2 regions of the Pseudomonas sp. JQ36 genome follow, and region 2 is predicted to be linked to the other one. Evidence: predicted binding sites of a transcription regulator. Region 2 holds the regulator's gene; the other holds the start of a gene.
What was found. The regulator FliA, encoded in region 2, starts transcription of late flagellar genes. The targets are predictions, from matches to a motif close to CTAAAGTTTNNNNNNNNNNNGCCGNTAA.

Region 1 (7,482 bases), 1.5 Mb from region 2:
CGCTACTTGCGTCACTGTCAGGCGATGTTGCTGGAAGCGGAGATGGCCGACGAAGCGGTCGCCAGCATGTCCAGCGAGCCACGCGGCCGCTTGCGGGTGTCCTGTCCCACGGGTCTGGCGCGAGAAATGTTGCCATGGGTGATCAGCGAATTCCTCGGCAAATTCCCTCAGGTGCAACTGGAGGTGGTGTTGCTCAACCGCCGGGTGGATCTGGTCGCTGAAGGCTTCGACGTTGCGCTGCGTGTGCGCGAACTCGGCGATGAAGATCCGTTGCTGGTCACCCGCCGTCTGCGCCAGGCGCAAATGGTCGTGGTGGCCAGTCCGGCCTTTGTCGAGGGCAAGACCATCAGCCAGCCGCAAGATCTGAAGTCGCTGCCGGTGCTCGGCGCACTGGAAGCCGATCGCATGGTCCACGTGCGTCTGCTTGATCAACAGGGCAACAGCGTCGAACTGAACATGGAGGCGCGCCTGGGCATCGATGACTTCATCGTGCGCAAGGCCTGTGTGCTCGCCGGCCAGGGGTTTACCCTGCTGCCGATGATGTATTGCGAAGCCGACCTTGAGAGCGGCGCCCTGGTGCAACTGTTGCCCGAGTGGTCGTTGCCCGGCGGCTGGTTGCAGGCGGTGTATCCGCATCGGCGCGGGGTGATGCCGGCGGTGCGGGCGTGGATCGATCACCTGGTCGAATCGTTCAATGCGTGCGGGGAGCGACTGTTATGAACAAGGGAAAGATGAACGAGGCGGACGTCGCCGCCTTCTGCCTCGCCTTGCCAGGTGCACGGGAGGATTACAAATGGGGCGGCGTGCGGGTGTTCTCGATTGCCGGCAACAAGATGTTCGCCCTGCAAGGGCTGCGCGGGGATTCATTGGCGTTCAAGGTCGACAAGGACCTGTTTCTCGGCCATTGCGACCGCCCGGGGATTCACCCGGCGCCGTATCTGGCGCGGGCGCAGTGGATCATCATGCACCGGCCCTACCCGCTGGGCGCGGAGGAATTGCAGGGATTGCTGCAGCGTTCGCATCAGTTGGTGGTGGGCAAGTTGCCGAAGAAAACCCAGGCTGGATTGTTGCTTTAGCTTTTGCCTTTGGTGGGAGCGGGCTTGCTCGCGAAAGCGGTGTGCCAATGGACGAATATGTTGTCTGACACACCGCATTCGCGAGCAAGCCCGCTCCCACAGGGTTTCTTGTGTTGCTTCAGAACAATGAAAGCAGGTTCGAACCGAGAAACAGCTGGTCGATCCAGAACACCTGATGCAGCGCCACAATCACCCAGAACAGAATCTGAAACGAGACCTTGCGCGTCTTGTGCCGGAATACCTGTTGGGCGATCAGCGCGCCCGGCCAGCCGCCGGCGAGTTCCAGGGCATGGAGAATGTTCTCCGGCGTGCGCCACGCATCGGCGCGGGCCTTGCGTTTGTCCGCCCAGTACATGAAAAACGCCAGCACGCTGACCACGCCATAAGCAGTCAACGGCACCAGCGAGATCCCGCGCAGCCACATCGACAGCGAACCAAACAGTGGCAAGGCGCAGACGATCAGCAGCACTGCCAGTTTCAATTTCAGATGTTGAATACCGCCACGGGACGCGTGTCCATCCGGGCGGCGCGCGCGGGAATCATTCATGGTTTGACCGCCGACCAGTCCACCCAGCCGAACTGCCAGGTCGCCAGAATCACCAGACCAAAAACGATCCGGTACCAGGCGAACGCCGCGTAGCTGTGGCTGGCGATGAACTTGAGCAGACCGCGCACGGCGATCATGGCGAAGATGAACGCGGTGACGAAGCCGATGGCGAATACCGGGAAATCCGCCGGCACGAACAGATCTCGATATTTGTAACCCGAGTACACCGCTGCACCGACCATGGTCGGCATCGCCAGGAAGAACGAGAACTCTGTCGCGGTCTTGCGCGACAGGCCGAACAGCAGACCACCGATGATCGTCGAGCCCGACCGCGAAGTGCCAGGAACCATCGCCAGACACTGGGCGAACCCGACTTTCAGCGCGTCCTTCCAGGTGATCTCGTCCACGGTTTCGGCGTGCACCTCATGCTGGCGACGCTCGGCCCACAACATGATCACGCCGCCCACCACCAGTGCGGTCGCGACGGTGATCGGGTTGAACAGGTATTGGTGAATCAGGTCGGCAAAAATCACCCCCAATACCACCGCCGGCAGAAACGCGATCAGCAGGTTGGCCGTAAAACGCCGTGCACTCGGCTGGGTGGGCAGGCCAATCACCACGTCGAGAATCTTGCGGCGAAACTCCCAGACCACCGCGAGGATCGCGCCAAGCTGAATAATGATGTTGAACGCCATGGCTCGTTCGCCACCGAACTCGAGCAAGTCGGCAACAATGATCTGGTGTCCGGTACTGGAAATGGGCAAAAACTCCGTCAGCCCCTCTACAACTCCAAGAATCAGCGCCTGCAAGGCGGTCCAAAGATCCATCAATCCCCCAAAGAGCGATGCACGCGGGCATGCCCCGATAATATTTTTCTAACGTTCACTGCGTTCAGCGTAGCTGTACCGATTCCGCGCGCACAGGATCCACACGGAACGGTCAAAATTCCGTGAAATATCAACTTGGATTCAGGTTTTCACGCACGGGGCCGAAATCCTAACAGACAAGCCTTGATAGTGCAGCGGCGTTATACGACTTGGGTCGCGTATGCCCGACCACTCAAACGTGGTTGGATGCTGGCGTTGATTTATTACAAGAAAAAGAAATCGGAGTGACAGCGTTATGAACAGCTTGCGCAGTGTGTCGATCAGCCGACGCTTGTGGCTCATTTTGATTGTGGCCGTGGTCATGTTGTTGACCTTGGGCGTGTTGATGCTCAAGCAGATTCACGATGACCTGTATCACGCCAAGGCACAGAAAACCCAGCATGTGGTGCAGACCGCCAGCGGTCTGCTGAGTTACTACCACGACCTGGAAACCAACGGCACTCTGACCCGCGACGCCGCACAGAAACAGGCGCTGACCGCCATTCGTGGCCTGCGTTACGACCAGAGCGATTACTTCTGGATCAACGACCTCACCCCCGTGATGGTCATGCACCCGACCAACCCCAAACTCGAAGGCCAGAACCTCTCGGCGATCCGCGACCCGGACGGTTTCGCGGTGTTCAACGAAATGGTTGCGATCGCCAAAAGCAAAGGCGCCGGCATGGTCGATTACCGCTGGCCCAAGCCCGGTGCCAGCGAGCCGGTCGCGAAAACTTCCTACGTAAAACTGTTCGAGCCGTGGGGCTGGGTGCTCGGTTCCGGGGTTTACGTCGATGATGTGCAGAGCGAGTTCCGCGCTCAGTTGATCAAGGCCTCGGTGATCGGCCTGGTCATCGCGCTGATCATGGCCCTGCTGGTGATATTGATTGCCCGCAGCATCGTCCGTCCGTTGCAGGAAACCGTGAACGCCATGGCCAATATCGCCAGCGGTGAAAGCGATTTGACCCGCAGCCTCGATACCCATGGCCAGGACGAAGTCACGCAACTGGCGCATCACTTCAACGCCTTTACCGCCAAGCTGCGCCGGGTCATCGGTGACCTGCAGGTTTCGGCCAGTGCCCTGGGCCAGTCGTCCAGCGAACTGGGCAACGATGCGACTCAGGCTCAGCAGCGCAGTCAGCAGCAATCGCAGCAGATGGAACTGGTGGCGACCGCGATCAACGAAGTGACCTATGGCGTGCAGGATGTGGCGAAGAACGCCGAACATGCTGCCGCTGAAATGCGCGATGCCGAAGCTCAGGCCCAGCAGGGTCAGATCAACATCGACGGCAGCCTGCAACAGATCGACAAGTTGTCCGCGACCATTGATCAGGCGGTCGAAGTAATTCGCACCCTGGCGGCGGAGAGCACGCAGATTGGCAGTGTGCTGGAGGTGATCCGCTCGATTGCCGAGCAGACCAACCTGCTGGCGCTCAACGCGGCCATCGAAGCGGCCCGCGCCGGTGAACAGGGCCGAGGTTTTGCGGTGGTGGCCGATGAAGTGCGGTTGCTGGCGCAGCGCACGCAAAAGTCGACAGCGGAAATCCAGAGCATGATCGAACGCTTGCAGAATCATTCCGAAGCCGCAGTGAAGGTCATCGGCGACAGCAGCAAGGCCTCGCAACTGACCATCGAACAGGCCGGCCTCGCCGGTGCCAGCCTCAACGCCATCGGCCAGGCCCTGCGCAATCTCAACGGCCTGAACGCTTCGATTGCCAGCGCCACGCTGCAACAGGCGCATGTGGTCGAGGACATCAACCAGAACGTCACGCAGGCGGCCGGCCTGTCTCACAGCACGGCGCTGGCGGCCGAGCAGTCGAGTGTGGCGAGCGTGAAGCTGGGGCAGTTGAGCGAGCAGTTGAACCAATTGTTGCGCCAGTTCCGCGTTTGACACCGTTCCCCTGTAGGAGTGAGCCTGCTCGCGATAGCGTCGTATCAGTCAACCACAGAGTGGCTGAACCACCGCCATCGCGAGCAGGCTCACTCCTACAGGTTTTTCGGTACAATCCGCTCCCTCCTCAACTCCCTCAAGGAACCCCCATGTCCGGGCTTGAACTGTTTGCCGCCGCCCTCGGTGTGATCGCCGTGTGGCTGACGGTCAAACAGAATCCGTGGTGCTGGCCGATCGGCCTGGTCATGGTGTTGCTCTACAGCTGGATCTTCTATGACGTGAAGCTGTATTCGGACATGTTGCTGCAAGTGATTTACGCCGCGCTGCAAGTCTACGGCTGGTGGCAATGGACCCGCGCCGGGACGATGCACGACGGACGTGAAGTCACGCGCCTGGATCAGCGTTCGATTCTGCTCGGCCTGAGTGTGGGCGCACTCGGCAGCCTGCTGCTGGGCGCGGCCATGGCCCACTGGACCGACGCCGCACAACCGTGGCTCGATGCCGCACTGACCGCGTTCAGCCTCGTCGCGCAATTGTGGATGGCGCAAAAACGCCTGCAATGCTGGGCGCTGTGGTTCGTGCTGGATGTGATTTTCGTCGGTCTGTTCCTGTACAAGGGTCTGTACCTCACCGCAGCGCTGTATGCCCTGTTCACCCTGATTGCGCTGCAAGGCTGGCGCGAATGGCGCGCCGATCCGGCGTTGCAGCGATGAAGGTAGTTGTTCTCACCGGCCCGGAATCCACCGGCAAGAGCTGGCTGGCCGCTGGCCTTCAGGCGCGCTTTGGCGGCCTGCGAGTGGACGAATACGTGCGCTGGTTCATCGAGCAGAATCCACGCGATACCTGCCTCAACGACATCCCCGCTATCGCCCGTGGGCAGTTGCAATGGGAAGATCAGGCACGGGCGCAGCAACCGCCATTGCTGATTCTCGATACCCATTTGCTGAGCAACATCCTCTGGAGCCAGACCCTGTTTGGCGCCTGCCCGGCATGGCTGGAACCCGAGCTGCTGGCGCGGCATTACGACCTGCACCTGCTGCTGTCGCCGGAGCAGATCGACTGGACCGACGACGGCCAACGCTGCCAGCCACAACTGAGCGAACGCATGGCGTTCTTTCAGGCCACCCGCGACTGGCTGGAACAGCACGGGCAACCGTTGCAGATCATTCAGGGCGATTGGGATCAACGCCGCGTTCAGGCTTTTGACGACGTCGCGCGGTTATTGGCTGATTGATCCATCGAATAGCTCCGTTCAGGGCGAAAGTGTCCATTCCTGAAACACCTCCCTCAGCGCAAAGCTGCGAGTTCAATGGCCTTCATCGTTTTGTCAGAACATCTGTTACGTCAGTGAAACAGTCTTCGGCAAACCCCTGTTCCAGAGCTTTGCGCCGCCCTTGACCGTGTGGCTGCCTGCCCGACTGTTTCAATGCTGAAACAGCTTTTGTATCAGCGCTGCACGGCGCATCGCCAACCCATTGAAAATCAACAACAACTCAAAAGCGGCACAGCTTTCGCTCTCTCCTTCCCAACGCTGACAAGAGCCAGCCCACTGAAGAAGGAATTGCCGCCGTGGGGAATATCAATAAAGGCCTGACCTGCCTTCTGCTGATTGGATCAGCCGCCAGCACATTCATCAGTTTCAACGTCCAGGCCGAAGGCAATGGCGTGATCGTTCTCAACCGCGACGTCCAGCCCATTCCCATCGGGCGCAGCGGTGGCAAAGACCCCTACCCGACCACAGTCAATGCCAACCCTTCGGCTCGCATCAATCAAGCGATGACCAGCACCGAGCTCGATGACGGTGAATTTGCCAGTGTAGCCAGTGGCTCTTCGATTCGCGGCAATATCACCACACCCACCGCCAACATGCCTGGCATGAACACCCTGACCAATCCCAACGGCCTGCCCGGCATGGGCGGCGGTCACGGCGGTGGCGCGGGCGGTTCGATTTCCAACACCGTCAACCGTGCGATGAGTTCAGGTCTTGCTCCGCTGACCCGCATGGCCGGAGGTCAATGAGATGAATCGTTCCCTTCTGCTGCTTGCCCTCTTCGGCTGCGCCAGCGCCATGGCCGATCCAGGCTCCGTGAATAACGCCGACATCCAGAACAGTGGCATGCAGTACCGCGGCAACTTCAACGTCAACCAGGCCGCCGGCGACCAGATGCAACAGACCAACACCAAGGCGATCGCCATTGGCACCAATGCCAGCGCCACGACCATTGTCAGGCAAAAGCTGGATACCCCCGCCAACCCTTCGATGAACGCCAGCGCCACCATCGGCGGCACCTCTTTCAGTAATGGCAACGGGATTCTGGGCGTGAACCAGGGCGCCGGGGCCAACAACCAGATGGCCAACGTGACGCGCATCAGCATCAGTGCTGCCCCGCAAAGCGTTGACGACAGCGCCCTGTCGCAACAGAACGTGGCGCTTTTACCGAGCTCAGGAGCAACTGGCACCTCACCCGGCAGTCGCCAGGTCACGACAAGTGATCAGGCCTTCACCGGCAGCCGAGGGGTGATTCAGGTGAACCAGAGTGCCGGGGTGGGGAACCGTATGGCTAACACCCTGAGCATCCGGGTCGCTGACTGACCCAAACAACAAAAGCAGTGCAATTAGAAAGTACCAACACTTAACCAACTAATAAGCACGACGGAGAAACACCATGAAACCTACAATGGCTCTCAAACCTCTGGTTTTCGCACTTGCAGCAGTAATGGCAATGGCCGCTCAGGCTGGCGGTAATGATCGTGGTAACGGGCACGGCAATGGTCATGACAACCATGGACCAAAAGGCCCAACCCTGGAACAGCTTCTGCAGATCGGCGCAGGTGCCGGGGCGGCAGTGCTCGACGAACAAAACAGCGACGGCAACGTGGTGAAAAACCAGGGCACTCTCAACAACGCCAACGCCAGCGACTCGCTCAATGGTTCTAACGGCAACATGGGCGCCAACGTTGCTGCCGGCGACGGCAACCAGCAAGACAACGCCGCCGCCTTGGCTACCGCCGATGAAAGCTTCATTTTCGGCACTGCAGTTGCTGCCTCCAGTGCAACTCAAGTCAACAACAACAACTATGTGAAAAACTCGTCGACCTTCA
Region 2 (7,482 bases):
TTTGTCTGGGCACTGAGTGTGCTGAAGGCACACCCCGACGATCCTTTTCATCAGCCCGAGGAAATCGTGACATTAGGCTATTTTGAGGAAGCGTTTGTCGACGTGGGAGGGAAGCCGATCCGTAAGGGTACGCGCTACCTGGTGGGCCGCGATTTGCGTCTTGGTGCGATAAATCCAGAGCAAATTTTGACTGCCGGATAAATTCGTCAGTGCGCGGGTTTTTCTGATGTTTTTCACCTGCGCTAATGGTGATAGCCGTCCTGCGTCTGTTTTGCGGTCGGCTCCATGGCGCCCGGCTTCAGGCAAGACAATTCCCCGAAACCAACCTCAATTTCAATCCCCGGCAAAAGTTGGAAGGCTTCTTGCAGTAGCCGCCGTGCGCCTGCTTTGGGCGTCAAAAGTTTGCTTTAAAGGAACGGGGAAAACCGGTGGATCGCTCTCAGTTATTCAACACTGCTCGCTCGAATGTTGCCGACCTCAGTCGAGGCAATCTGGGCGTGCCGTTGTTGCTGCTGGTCATGTTGGCAATGATGATGTTGCCGATTCCGCCGTTCCTGCTCGATGTGTTCTTCACCTTCAACATTGCCCTGTCGATCGTCGTCCTGCTGGTCTGCGTGTATGCGCTGCGGCCACTGGATTTCGCGGTGTTCCCGACCATTCTGCTGGTGGCGACGCTGCTGCGGCTCGCGTTGAACGTGGCCTCGACGCGGGTGGTGATGCTCCACGGTCAGGACGGCCACGCCGCTGCCGGTAAGGTGATCCAGGCCTTCGGTGAGGTGGTGATCGGCGGTAACTACGTGGTCGGTATCGTGGTGTTCGCGATTCTGATGATCATCAACTTCGTCGTGGTGACCAAGGGTGCCGGGCGGATTTCCGAGGTGAGCGCGCGCTTCACCCTCGATGCGATGCCCGGCAAACAAATGGCGATCGACGCCGACCTCAACGCCGGTCTGATCGACCAGAACCAGGCTAAGGCGCGCCGTCAGGAAGTCGCCCAAGAGGCTGAGTTCTACGGTTCGATGGACGGTGCCAGCAAGTTCGTCCGTGGTGACGCCATCGCCGGCCTGCTGATTCTGTTCATCAACCTCATCGGCGGTATGGCTGTCGGTATCTTCCAGCACAACATGACCTTCGCCGACGCGGGCAAGGTGTACGCCTTGCTGACCATCGGTGACGGTTTGGTGGCGCAATTGCCATCACTGTTGTTATCGACAGCGGCAGCGATCATGGTGACCCGTGCTTCCGGTTCGGAAGACATGGGCAAGCAGATCAATCGGCAGATGTTCGCCTCGCCCAAAGCCCTGGCGGTGGCCGCTGGTTTGATGGCAGTCATGGGTCTGGTCCCGGGCATGCCGCACTTCTCGTTCCTGAGCATGGCTGCGCTGGCTGCCGGTGGTGCGTACCTGTTCTGGAAAAAACAGAACGTCGCCAAGGTGCAGGCGCTGCAAGAGGTTCAGCGTCAGCAGGAACTGCTGCCGTCGCCGGCCCGCGCCATGGAAACCAAGGAGCTGGGCTGGGATGACGTGACGCCGATCGACATGATCGGCCTGGAAGTCGGTTACCGCCTGATCCCGCTGGTGGATCGCAATCAGGGCGGGCAGTTGCTGGCGCGGATCAAGGGCGTGCGCAAGAAGCTCTCGCAGGACCTGGGCTTCCTGATGCCGACCGTGCACATCCGCGACAACCTCGATCTGGCGCCGAGCGCCTATCGCCTGACCCTGATGGGTGTGATTCTGGCCGAAGCCGAGATCTACCCGGATCGCGAGCTGGCGATCAACCCGGGGCAGGTCTACGGCACGCTCAACGGCATTACCGCCAAAGATCCGGCTTTCGGCCTGGAGGCGGTGTGGATCGAAGTCAGCCAGCGCGCGCAGGCGCAGTCGCTCGGTTACACCGTGGTCGACGCCAGTACCGTGGTCGCGACCCACTTGAACCAGATTCTGTACAAGCACTCCAGTGAGCTGATCGGCCACGAGGAAGTGCAGCAACTCATGCAATTGCTGGCCAAAAGCTCGCCAAAACTGGCTGAAGAGCTGGTGCCGGGGGTGGTGTCGCTGTCGCAGCTGCTCAAAGTGTTGCAGGCGCTGCTGGCCGAACACGTGCCGGTACGCGATATCCGCAGCATTGCCGAGGCTATCGCCAACAACGCCGCCAAGAGTCAAGATACCGCCGCCTTGGTGGCCGCAGTACGCGTCGGCGTATCCCGCGCCATCGTCCAAAGCATTGTAGGCACTGACTCCGAGCTGCCTGTGATCACCCTGGAACCAAGGTTGGAACAAATATTGCTCAATAGTCTGCAGAAGGCAGGACAAGGCTCGGAAGAGGGCGTTCTGCTGGAGCCAAGCATGGCCGAGAAGCTGCAGCGTTCGCTTATCGAAGCGGCGCAGCGCCAGGAAATGCAAGGTCAGCCGGTGATCCTGTTGGTAGCAGGCCCGATCCGCGCGATGCTCTCGCGTTTCGGTCGCCTCGCAGTCCCGGGGCTGCACGTGCTGGCCTACCAGGAAATTCCGGACAACAAGCAAGTGACCATCGTTGCGACAGTAGGGCCCAACGGCTGAGGTAGTGGTTTATGCAAGTTAAGCGTTTTTTCGCCGCCGATATGCGTCAGGCCATGAAGCTGGTTCGTGATGAGCTGGGCGCTGATGCCGCCATCATTGGCAACCGCCGCATTGCCGGCGGCGTCGAGCTGACGGCGGCGCTGGATTACAAATTGTCGGCGCTGGCGCCACGGGTTCCGAACATGGAACTCGAGGACGAGCTGCGCAAGACCCAGTCGCGCATCGTGACCGCCCAGGCCGAGCTGAGCCTGCGTGGCGAAGCCGACGGCAACACCAATCGCCAGTTGTTCGCCGGGCTGCCGTTGACGGCCGGCCTGCCGCTGACCGCTGCCGAACCGTTGAGCGAACCGACTTACGCCGCCCCGGCGCGTACGGCTCCGGCACCTGCACCGGCGGCCGCTGGCGTCGATCCGCGTGCGCTGGATTCGATGCGTTTCGAATTGAACAGTCTGCGTGAGCTGATGGAAGTGCAGCTCGGCACCCTGGCCTGGAATCAGCTGCAAGGCAGCCGTCCGGCGCAAGCCAATCTGTATCGCCGTCTGCAACGCATCGGTCTGTCCGGACCGTTGTCGCGCGATCTGCTGGCGATGATTAATGATATCGAAGAACCACGTCAGGCCTGGCGCATGCTGCTCGCGCACCTGGCGCGGATGATTGCCGTACCGGAAGTCGAGCCGCTGGAAGAGGGCGGGGTGATTGCCATGGTCGGTCCGGCCGGCATGGGCAAGACCACCACCCTGGCCAAGCTGGCCGCGCGCTACGTGCTGAAATACGGCGCGCAGAATGTCGCGCTGGTGAGCATGGACAGTTTCCGTATCGGTGCCCAGGAACAACTGAAGACCCTGGGTCGCATTCTCAATGTGCCGGTGACCCACGTCGATCCGGGCCAGTCGCTGGTTCAGGCGCTCGACCCGCTGCTGCGCAAGCGCGTGGTGCTGATCGACACCGCCGGCTTGCAGGCCAGCGATCCGGCCTTGCGCATGCAGCTGGAAAGCCTGGCCGGGCGTGGCATCCGTTCAAAAAATTATCTGGTGCTGGCAACCACCAGCCAGAAACAGGTTCTAACCGCCGCGTACCACAGTTACAAGCGTTGCGGGCTTGCCGGCTGCATCCTGACTAAACTGGATGAGACGGCCAGTCTTGGCGAAGTATTGAGCCTGGCGATCAGTCATGAATTGCCGGTCGCGTACCTGACCGATGGCCCACGGATTCCGGATGATCTGCATCTGCCGCGCCGTCATCAACTGGTCAGCCGCGCCGTCAGCGTGCAAATGCAGGAAGAACCCAGCGAAGAAGCCATGGCTGACATGTTCGCTGATATCTACCACAGCCCGACCAAGCAGGTTGGCTGAGGTAATGAACCGTTTTTGTACCTACATCGATGGTCTGCCATGCATTGTTCCGGTTGAGAACGCGCAGCCAGTAATGTGGCCTCCGTCTATGCAAGACAAGGTAAAGAAATAACATGGGCAGCATGCATCCCGTACAGGTGATCGCGGTGACCGGCGGCAAAGGTGGCGTCGGCAAGACTAACGTGTCAGTGAACTTGTCTCTGGCGCTGGCAGAGCTTGGCCGTCGGGTCATGCTGCTGGACGCCGACCTGGGGCTGGCGAACGTCGACGTTCTGCTGGGACTGACCCCCAAACGCACTCTGGCCGACGTGATCGAAGGCCGCTGCGAACTGCGCGACGTGCTGTTGCAGGGGCCCGGCGGGATCCGCATCGTGCCGGCCGCTTCCGGCACCCAAAGCATGGTGCACCTGAGCCCGGCGCAACATGCCGGTCTGATTCAGGCCTTCAGCGACATCGGCGACAACCTCGATGTGCTGGTGATCGACACCGCTGCGGGTATTGGTGACTCGGTAGTCAGTTTTGTCCGCGCCGCCCAGGAAGTGTTGCTGGTGGTCTGCGACGAGCCGACCTCGATCACCGACGCCTACGCGCTGATCAAACTGCTCAACCGCGACTACGGCATGAACCGCTTCCGCGTCCTCGCCAACATGGCGCAGAGCCCGCAGGAAGGGCGCAACCTGTTCGCCAAGTTGACCAAGGTCACGGATCGCTTCCTCGACGTCGCCTTACAATACGTCGGCGCCGTGCCGTACGACGAAAGCGTGCGCAAGGCAGTGCAGAAGCAGCGAGCGGTCTATGAAGCCTTTCCGCGTTCCAAGTGCGCGCTGGCGTTCAAGGCGATCGCGCAGAAGGTCGATACCTGGCCGCTGCCTGCCAACCCGCGCGGACACCTTGAGTTTTTCGTCGAGCGCCTCGTGCAGCAAACAGCAGGGCCTGTGTTATGACCGCGAGCGGTATGAACTACTACAAGAAGTCGGCACGTGACGCGCAGTACGAGTTGATCGAGCGTTACGCGCCACTGGTCAAGCGCATTGCCTATCACTTGCTGGCGCGCTTGCCGGCGAGTGTGCAGGTTGAAGACCTGATTCAGGCCGGGATGATCGGCCTGCTCGAAGTCTCTACCAAATACGACGCCAGCAAAGGCGCCAGTTTCGAAACGTACGCGGGCATCCGGATCCGCGGCGCGATGCTCGATGAAGTGCGCAAAGGGGATTGGGCGCCACGCTCGGTTCACCGCAACACCCGTATGGTCAGCGACGCAATTCGCTCAATTGAAGCTAAAACCGGACGTGATGCTAAAGATCACGAGGTTGCGGCCGAACTCCAATTGAGTCTCGACGATTACTACGGGATTTTGAATGACACGCTGGGCAGCCGGCTGTTCAGTTTCGACGACCTGTTGCAGGACGGCGAACACGAAGGGCTGCACGAGGATGGCGCCAGTGCTCATCTTGAGCCGTCACGCGATCTGGAAGATGAACGCTTTCAGGCTGCGCTGGCGGATGCGATTGCCAATTTGCCGGAGCGTGAGCGACTGGTGTTGGCGCTGTACTACGACGAAGAGCTGAACCTCAAGGAAATCGGTGAAGTCCTTGGCGTCAGTGAATCGCGGGTCAGCCAGTTACACAGCCAGTGCGCGGCCCGTTTGCGGGGGCGTTTGGGGGAGTGGCGAGCGCGCTGAAGGCAGTGTGGGGACACTGCGAACGAGGCTGGTGCGGTGATGAACGGCACCGGTCTTGCTCTGTTGTGCTCCAGACAGTCATCGAGTGCTTTGCCGGATTGATTGAAGTGGCGCGTCCAGGTGCTGGGCGCGTTTAAGACTGCTTGGAGGTCGAATTGAACAAAGACATGAAAATCCTCATCGTTGATGACTTCTCAACGATGCGGCGGATCATCAAGAACCTGCTGCGCGATCTTGGGTTCACCAATACCGTCGAGGCCGACGATGGCACTACCGCCATTCCGGTACTCAACAGCGGAAGCATCGACTTTCTGGTAACGGACTGGAACATGCCGGGCATGACCGGTATCGACTTGCTGCGCCACGTACGTGCCGATGAAAAACTCAAGCATCTGCCCGTGCTGATGGTGACCGCTGAAGCCAAGCGTGAGCAAATCATCGAGGCCGCTCAGGCCGGTGTGAACGGCTACGTGGTCAAACCTTTCACGGCTCAGGCGTTGAAAGACAAAATCGAGAAGATTTTCGAACGCATCGGCTGATGACGCGCGGGGGAGCTATGGAGCATAACGAATCTTCACAGGGCGATTTCGAGTCGACCCTGAAAAAACACGCGGTCGAACTGGTCGAGAGCCTTGAAAAAGGCAGGTTCGGCGACGCTGTGCAACTGATCCATGAGCTCAATCAGACCCGTGACCGCGGCCTGTATCAGGAAGTGGGCAAGCTCACACGCGAACTGCACAGTGCGATCGTCAATTTCCAGATCGATCCGCACATGCCGCAGGCCGAGGAAGTGTCGCAAATCACCGACGCCACCGAACGCCTGGGCTATGTGGTCAAGCTGACCGAAGCCGCGGCCAACCGCACCATGGATCTGGTGGAGAGCGCCACCCCGGTGGTCAATGGCCTGGCTGAAGAAGCCCAGGCGCTGAGCACCGATTGGGGCCGCTTCATGCGTCGTGAGGTCGGAGCTGAAGAGTTCCGCGAACTGGCGCGCCGGGTCGACGGTTTTCTGTCACGCAGCAGCACGGACAACCGTGCGGTGTCGAGCAACCTCAACGACATCCTGCTGGCTCAGGATTACCAGGACCTCACAGGTCAGGTGATCAAGCGTGTGACCCAACTGGTCACCGAAGTCGAAAGCAATTTGCTCAAACTCGTCCTCATGGCCAGTCAGGTTGACCGCTTTGCGGGCATCGAACACGACCGTGCCGCGATGCTTGCAGAAAAAGATCCACAAAAACATCTCTCGCAGGGTGAAGGTCCGCAGATTCATGCCGATAAACGAGAAGACGTTGTGTCCGGTCAGGACGATGTGGACGATTTGTTATCCAGCCTCGGATTCTAGAGTTTTGGAATTTTAGGTTTTTTGGGTTTTTAGACCTGTAGGAGCACCCCATTAATGAGCTTCGGCGCCGATGAAGAGATCCTTCAGGATTTCCTGGTTGAGGCCGGCGAGATTCTTGAGCAACTGTCCGAGCAACTGGTCGAGCTGGAAAGCCGCCCGGATGACGCAGATCTGCTCAACGCAATTTTTCGCGGTTTCCACACTGTAAAAGGGGGCGCCGGCTTCCTTCAGCTCAACGAGCTGGTGGAGTGCTGTCACATCGCCGAAAACGTGTTCGACATCCTGCGCAAGGGTGAGCGTCGCGTTGATGCAGAACTGATGGACGTGGTGCTTGAAGCACTGGACGCGGTGAACAGCATGTTCAGCGAAGTCCGTGAACGTGCACCGATCACGGCGGCCACCCCGGAACTGCTGGCCGCGCTGGCGCGTCTGGCCGAGCCGCAAACGGCCGACGAAGCTCCGGCTTCGCCAGTGGCCGAGATGATCGAAGAACTGGTCGTCGAAGGCGATTCGAGCGATTCGGGCGACATCACCGATAACGAATTT

Region 1: a site for FliA is predicted at 2,591-2,618, ahead of ACS4NR_RS08635 (methyl-accepting chemotaxis protein). Genes of this name have one in related genera too.

What each region holds. Positions count from the first base shown of each region.
Region 1 is NZ_CM132642.1:1,946,259-1,953,740, forward strand. It holds gene ACS4NR_RS08615 (LysR substrate-binding domain-containing protein) at 1-720, shown strand, start outside; gene ACS4NR_RS08620 (MmcQ/YjbR family DNA-binding protein) at 717-1,076, shown strand; gene ACS4NR_RS08625 (DUF1294 domain-containing protein) at 1,195-1,623, opposite strand; gene ACS4NR_RS08630 (undecaprenyl-diphosphate phosphatase) at 1,620-2,450, opposite strand; gene ACS4NR_RS08635 (methyl-accepting chemotaxis protein) at 2,746-4,380, shown strand; gene pnuC (nicotinamide riboside transporter PnuC) at 4,530-5,093, shown strand; gene ACS4NR_RS08645 (AAA family ATPase) at 5,090-5,614, shown strand; gene ACS4NR_RS08650 (hypothetical protein) at 5,950-6,399, shown strand; gene ACS4NR_RS08655 (adhesin) at 6,401-6,973, shown strand; gene ACS4NR_RS08660 (heme utilization protein) at 7,047-7,482, shown strand, end outside.
Region 2 is NZ_CM132642.1:471,253-478,734, forward strand. It holds gene ACS4NR_RS02295 (hypothetical protein) at 1-201, shown strand, start outside; gene flhA (flagellar biosynthesis protein FlhA) at 429-2,558, shown strand; gene flhF (flagellar biosynthesis protein FlhF) at 2,570-3,910, shown strand; gene fleN (flagellar synthesis regulator FleN) at 4,024-4,854, shown strand; gene fliA (RNA polymerase sigma factor FliA) at 4,851-5,591, shown strand; gene ACS4NR_RS02320 (chemotaxis response regulator CheY) at 5,759-6,130, shown strand; gene ACS4NR_RS02325 (protein phosphatase CheZ) at 6,148-6,936, shown strand; gene ACS4NR_RS02330 (chemotaxis protein CheA) at 6,991-7,482, shown strand, end outside.